One region of the Brachybacterium ginsengisoli genome, then DNA from elsewhere that is predicted to be linked to it. Evidence: riboswitches for the same ligand, from Rfam matches in the RefSeq annotation. Region 1 holds a riboswitch; the other holds the start of a gene.
The links. A riboswitch is a leader RNA that binds a small molecule or an ion and turns the genes downstream of it on or off. The one in region 1 is predicted to bind FMN.
Positions count from the first base shown of each region.

Region 2: linked by a shared signal. The riboswitch ahead of pnuC (nicotinamide riboside transporter PnuC) and the one ahead of ribD (bifunctional diaminohydroxyphosphoribosylaminopyrimidine deaminase/5-amino-6-(5-phosphoribosylamino)uracil reductase RibD) in region 1 are both predicted to bind FMN.

Region 1 is NZ_CP023564.1:3,904,054-3,907,439, forward strand. It holds gene CFK41_RS17445 (bifunctional 3,4-dihydroxy-2-butanone-4-phosphate synthase/GTP cyclohydrolase II) at 1-392, opposite strand, end outside; gene CFK41_RS17450 (riboflavin synthase) at 389-1,003, opposite strand; gene ribD (bifunctional diaminohydroxyphosphoribosylaminopyrimidine deaminase/5-amino-6-(5-phosphoribosylamino)uracil reductase RibD) at 1,019-2,074, opposite strand; FMN riboswitch at 2,199-2,328, opposite strand; gene CFK41_RS17460 (DUF721 domain-containing protein) at 2,536-3,324, opposite strand; gene recF (DNA replication/repair protein RecF) at 3,321-3,386, opposite strand, start outside.
Region 2 is NZ_CP023564.1:1,952,719-1,956,104, forward strand. It holds gene CFK41_RS08690 (RsmB/NOP family class I SAM-dependent RNA methyltransferase) at 1-678, shown strand, start outside; gene rpe (ribulose-phosphate 3-epimerase) at 675-1,361, shown strand; FMN riboswitch at 1,398-1,515, shown strand; gene pnuC (nicotinamide riboside transporter PnuC) at 1,607-2,314, shown strand; gene CFK41_RS08705 (phosphoribosyl-ATP diphosphatase) at 2,423-2,686, shown strand; gene hisG (ATP phosphoribosyltransferase) at 2,793-3,386, shown strand, end outside.

The sequences.
Region 1 (3,386 bases):
AGCACGTGGCCGGGGCGGATCAGGTCAGCGGGCACGGTGTCCTCGCCGGCCAGGACACGGAGGGTGCGGGCGCGGTCGGTGGCGCTGATCCCCGTGGTCACGCCCTCGGAGGCGTCGACGCTGACCGTGTACGCGGTGCGCAGCGGGTCCGCGTTCTCGCGCACCATCAGCGGCAGCTCGAGAGCATCGGCACGGGCGGCGCTCATCGGCGCGCACAGCAGGCCGCTGGAGTGGCGCACCGCGAAGCCGATCCGTTCGGGGGTGGCGGTCGCGGCGGCGAGGATCAGATCGCCCTCGTTCTCGCGGTCCTCGTCGTCCACGACGACCACGGGCAGACCCTTCGCGATCGCGGCGATCGCGTCCTCGACGCGGTCCAGGCGCAGCGCGGTCATCGGGCGTCCTCCGCTCCGGGAAGGAGAGACGCGGTGAGCTTCTCGACGTACTTGGCCAGCACGTCCACCTCGAGGTTCACCCGGTCGCCCACGTGGCGGCGGCCGAGGGTGGTGCGGGCGAGGGTCTCCGGGATGAGGCCGATGGTGACCTCGTCGCCCGCGATCTCCGCGACGGTGAGGCTCACGCCGTCCACGGCCAGCGAGCCCTTCGCGACGACGTAACGGGCCAGTCCCTCGGGCAGCGCGAGGCGCAGCAGCGTCGTGCCGGCCTCCTCCTCGCGGCCCACGACCTCGCCGACCCCGTCGACGTGGCCCTGCACGATGTGCCCGTCCAGGCGGCCGTCGGCCCGCACGCAGCGCTCGAGGTTGACGGTGTCTCCGGTGGTCAGGTCGCCGAGCGAGGTCGCGGCGAGGGTGGTGGAGATGACGTCGGCGGTCCACAGCTCGCCCTCGACCGAGGTGACGGTCAGGCAGCAGCCGCTGACCGCGATGGAGTCGCCGAGGGAGATGCCCTCCAGGACGTGGGGGGAGCGGATCTGCAGGCGGGTGGGATCGGTGCCCGGGGTGAGGGACTCGACGGTGCCGAGCTCCTCGATGATGCCGGTGAACATGGTGGTCCTTCCTGGTCAGGCAGTGCGGGGGCGGGGACGGAGGGTGATGCGGAGATCGGTGGGACCTCCGGAGCTGGGCAGCGGTGCGACCTCGACGAGGTCGAGGTCGAGGCGGTCGGCGAGGGTGGCGATCGAGAGATCCTCGACCGCGGGACGGCCGGCGCCGAGGAGCGTCGGGGCGAGGTGGACGATCAGCTCGTCCACGAGCCCGGCGCGCAGGAAGGCGCCGGTCACGACCGGTCCTCCCTCCACCAGGACGTGCCGGACGCCCCGCTCGAAGAGGGTCTCCAGTGCGGCCGACGGGTCGTGGGTGAGCAGTCGGAGCTCCTCACCGGCGCCGTCGACGGCGGGGAGGGAGGGGGCGGTGCCGGTGCCCATGACGGCCCGGAGCGGCTGGCGGGGGTGGAGGGTGCCGTCGCTCCGGCGGGCGGTGAGGGTCGGGTGATCGGTGCGGGCGGTGCCGGTGCCGACCAGCACGGCGTCGCAGGTGGTGCGCAGGAGGTGGACCTCCTCGCGGGCGGCGGGGCCGGTGATCCACTGGCTGGTGCCGTCGGCCGCGGCGGCTCGGCCGTCGAGGGTGAGGGCGATCTTGGCCGTGACCAGGGGACGGGCATGCTGCAGGCCGTGCTCCCAGCCGCGGTTCAGCGCGGCGGCCGCGGCGGCGAGGTCCTCGTCGATCCCGAGCTCGACCTCGATCCCTGCGGCGCGGAGACGTTCGATGCCGCCGGCGGCGACGGGGTTCGGATCGCGACGGGCCACGACCACTCGGGCGATGCCGGCGCTGATGAGGGCGTCCGCGCAGGGACCGGTGCGGCCCACATGGGAGCACGGCTCGAGGGTGACCACGGCGGTCGCGCCCACCACGGAGATGTCCGCGGACCGGGCGGCGGCGAGGGCGGCGGCCTCGGCATGGGCGGTGCCCGCCCCTCGGTGACGCCCCTCGGCGAGGACCTCTCCGGCAGGGCTCAGCAGCACGCAGCCCACCCGCGGGTTCGGCCCCAGGGGAACGACGGGATCGCCCGCGATCTCGAGGGCTCGGGTCAGCGCCCCTCGCTCGGTGTCCAGCAGCATGCAGTCTCCTCCGGTCCGCTGCTCGCGGTCCCGGAGGGAGAGGAAGGGTGTGCGGGAACGGCGTCGCCAGGGAGTCCGGCATCGTGCACAGGGTGCACGACGACAGCTCGCCCGAGGACGTCGTTCGCGTGCGCTTCCCATCCGGACTCTCACCGTCGGTCCAGGAATCCCACCTGGTCAGCCGAGGGCCAGAGGCCATCGGGTCGCGGACTGTCACCGCCGGCTCGGAATTTCACCGACCCCAGTGCACGCGAGCTGCATCAGCTCGTCGGAATCCACCGTAGCAGTGCCCCGCCGCGAGATGACGCCCCGTGAACGGAGCGTCACAGCTCGTCCCTCACAGCACGTCGATCAGGCTCCCCCCGAACTGCCGACCTCCTACCGCTCGTCCCTCACAGCACGTCGATCAGGCTCCCCCCGAACTGCCGACCTCCTACCGCTCGTCCCTCGCAGCACGTCGATCAGCCATAGGTGTCCCGGGGGCCGCGCCAGGTCACGGTGCGACGGCCCTTCTTCCAGGTGCGCTCGGCGGCGGCCGGGCCGGTGACGGTGAGCTCGGAGATGACGTGGGAGCCGACGCGCTCCTCGATCGTGGTGATCAGCTGCGGGGTGAGCATCCGCAGCTGCGCGGCCCAGGCGGACGAGGAGGCGCTGACCACCAGCACTCCCTCCTCGAAGGAGACCGGCCGGCAGTGCTGCGCGATCCGTTCGCCGACGATGTCGTCCCATTCCTCCAGCACCCGCCCGGCGTTCATCCCCGCGTGCCAGCCGAGACTGCCCAGCACCTTCTTCAGCACGCTGTCGATTCCCTGCGGATCGCGCGGATCCGGGCGCGATCCGGAGTACCCGGGCGCCCTGCCGGACCGATCTCGCACGTCTCTGGCCTGCGTCTTCGCCGAGATCGGGAAGAGTCCTCGGTCTCGCGCCGCGGCTCGCGAGCGGTTGACGGTGCGACGGGCGAGCTCGAACGGATCCGCGGCCGCGGCCAGCTCGGGCGGATCGAAGAGCACCCCGTCCTCGGCATCGGGAGCAGGCTCCCGCACGTCCACCCGCTGCGCCACGGGGGCCGGCTCGGACCGCGAGGGGCTCCGGTCCCCGCCGCGCGGGCGCGAACTCTCCCGCGTGCTCTCGGACGGCACCGGATCCTCCGCAGGCCGCGCCGCCGCACTCGCCCAGGTGCCCAGGTCATAGGGGTTCGCGAGGCGCGGCCGCGCCGGCCCGCCGGAACGGGGCTTCTCCGATCGGGTCATGGCCGGGACCCGCTCCCGCGGACCACGGCCTCGCCGAGCCGCACGTCGATCACATGGATCTC
Region 2 (3,386 bases), 2.0 Mb from region 1:
GCCCTCGGCGCCGACGACCTGGTCCTCGCCGAGGACCACCACTGGCTCGACCTCTGCGCCGGTCCCGGCGGCAAGGCCGCGCTGCTCGGCGGGCTCACCGTCGACCACGACGCGGATCTCCTCGCCGTCGAGATGCAGGAGCACCGCACCGAGCTGGTGGACCGCGCCGTCGCCACCCTGCGCGAGGCCGGCTGCGAGATCACGACCCGCACGGCGGACGGCACCACCATCGGCGCCGAGCTCCCGAACCGCTTCTCGCGCGTGCTCGCCGACGTGCCCTGCTCCGGGCTCGGCGCGCTGCGTCGACGCCCCGAGGCACGCTGGCGCCGCACCCCGGCGGACATCGGCCGGCTGGGCACCATCCAGCGCGCGCTGCTGACCTCCGCCCTGGACGCCGCCGCGCCCGGGGGAGTGGTGGCCTACGTGACCTGCTCCCCGCACCTGGCGGAGACCCGGCTGATCGTCGCGGACGTCCTCCAGACGCGGACCGACGTCGAGCAGCTCGACGCCCGCGAGGCCGTGCGCGCAGGGGTCCTGCCCTCCGCCCGCGGCGACATCGAGCTGGGCGAGGGGCCCGCCGTGCAGCTGTGGCCCCACGTCCACGGCACCGATGCCATGTACATCAGCCTGCTGCGCAGGCTGCCCGAACCCACCGACGAAGGGACCGAGGCGGCATGAACACCCCGTACTCCACCGACGGCCACTACATCCACCCCAGCATCCTCAACGCCGACTTCATGAGCATCGGCAGCGAGCTGGACAAGATCTCGACCGCGGACAGCGTGCACGTGGACGTGATGGACAACCACTTCGTGCCGAACCTGACCTTCGGCCCGTCGATGGTCGAGCAGATCGTGGAGCGCAGCGCGATCCCGGTCGACGCCCACCTGATGATCGATGACGCGGACACCCAGGCCCCGGCCTTCGCCGAGGCAGGCGCCGCCTCGGTGACCTTCCATCTCGAGGCCGCACGGGCCCCCGTGAAGCTCGCCCGCGACCTGCGGCGCAAGAACGCCCAGGCCGGGGTCGCGCTCCGCCCGGCCACCGCCGTCGAGCCGCTCCTGGACATCATCGGCGAGTTCGACATGCTCCTGATCATGACCGTCGAGCCCGGCTTCGGCGGCCAGAGCTTCCTCGAGACGATGCTCCCCAAGATCCGTCGCGCGCGCTCGGCGATCAGCGCGTCGAACCTGGAGGTCTCCATCCAGGTCGACGGCGGGGTCAGCCGGGAGACCATCGAGCGCTGCGCGGAGGCGGGTGCGAACGTCTTCGTCGCAGGCTCTGCGATCTATCGCGCCCAGGACGCCGCCGAGGAGATCTCCGCCCTGCGCGAACTGGCCCGGACGCACGGCTCCCACTGATCCCGGCGGGAGTATCCTGACGCGGTCACGACCAGTGACGTGCTCCGGGGTCGGTGAAATTCCGAGCCGGCGGTGACAGTCCGCGACCCGCTCCGGCGGTGGAGCCGGTGGAATTCCGGCGCCGACAGTACAGCCTGGATGAGAGGCGCACGTCCCGCAGGTCCTCGGCGTGCTCTCCGCGCGTCCTGGACCCGCAGGATCCCGTCCTCCCCGGAACTGCTGCTTCCGGTGGAAAGAGGACCGAGATGGACCTGCTGCAGTGGCTCTTCGACGCGAAGATCGAGTTCGCGGGCGGCCAGTTCCTGCTCCTGCGAGAGGTGCTGGGCAACGTCTTCGGACTGCTGAGCGCGCTCGGCGGCATGCGCCGGAAGGTGTGGGCCTGGCCCATCGGCATCGTCGGCAACCTGCTGCTGCTGACCGTCTTCCTCGGCACCGTGTTCGGCAGCCCGAACTCCGTGGACCTCTACGGCCAGGCCGGCCGCCAGGTGATGTTCATCGCCACCGCCGTCTACGGCTGGGTCCGCTGGCGCCGGGCCCGGGACGAGGACGGCACCGCGATCGAGCCCCGCTGGGCCTCGTGGGGCACCCGGGCGCTGCTGCTCGTCGCCCTCGTCGGCGGCACCGCCGCCCTGACCCCGGTGTTCCGGGCGCTGGGCTCCTACGAGCCGGTGTGGGCCGACGCCTGGATCTTCATGGGCAGCCTGCTGGCCACCTTCGGCATGGCCAAGGGCTGGGTCGAGTTCTGGCTGATCTGGGTGGCCGTGGACATCGTAGGGGTCCCGCTGCTGCTCAGCGCCGGCTATTACGCCAGCGCCTTCATGTATCTCTTCTACGGCGCGTTCACCCTGGTGGGCTTCTTCGTCTGGTGGGGAGTGCGCAACCGCACCGACGTCGAGCAGGAGAGGGTCAGGGTGGAGACCGCCCACCTCGACCCCACCGTCCGGCGGGACTGAGCTGACCGGACCGACCTGGCGGGGTCGATCGGGCGCGTGCCGATCGCGCGGGTGTCCGCCGGGCGGGCGGCGGCGCGGGCCCCGGCCCCGGACGCGTACCCTGGGGGCGTGAAGGATTTCGAGGCGCTGTTCGCCGAACTGACCGACAAGGCCCGCACCCGACCCGAGGGGTCGGGCACCGTCCGCGAGCTCGACGGCGGTGTCCATCAGATCGGCAAGAAGATCGTCGAGGAGGCCGCCGAGGTGTGGATGGCCTGCGAGCACGAGTCCAAGGACGATGCCGCGATGGAGATCAGCCAGCTGCTGTACCACCTGCAGGTGATGATGATCGCCAAGGACATCTCCCTCGAGGACGTCTACCGACAGCTCTGAGCCGTCGGGCGCCCTGAGGCGCCGACCGCCGGGGCGGTGCTCCGCCCCACCCCGCACCTCTCGAACCGAACCGTCTGATGGCCGCCGCGTCGGCCGAGGAGGACCTGTGCTCCGCATCGCCGTACCCAACAAGGGCGCTCTTTCCGAGCCCGCCGCCGACCTGCTGCACGAGGCCGGGTACCGGCGTCGCGGCTCGGCGAAGGAGCTCGTCGTGGTCGACGAGGACAACGGGGTCGAGCTGTTCCATCTGCGCCCACGGGACATCGCGGTGTACGTCGGATCGGGCACGGTGGACGTCGGCATCACCGGCCAGGACATGCTGCTGGACTCCCGCACCCCGGCGGACGAGATCCTGCCGCTCGGCTTCGCGGGCTCGACCTTCCGCTTCGCCGCCCCGGCCGGCACCCGCAGCGATGTCTCCGAGCTCCAGGGCGCCCGCATCGCCACCAGCTACGAGAATCTCGTCGAGGACTACCTCTCCGAGCGCGGCATCACGGCCGAGGTCGTCCACCTCGACGGGGCGGTCGAGTCCTCGATCCGGCTCGGGGTCGCCGATGTGATCGCCGATGTCGTCGAGACCGGGACCACGCTGCGCCAGGCCGGGCTCGAGCCCTTCGGCGAGGCGATCATGACCAGCCAGGCCGTGCTCTTCTCCCGCCCGGGCATGGAGCTCGAGGCAGAGGCTGCCCACGCGCTCGAG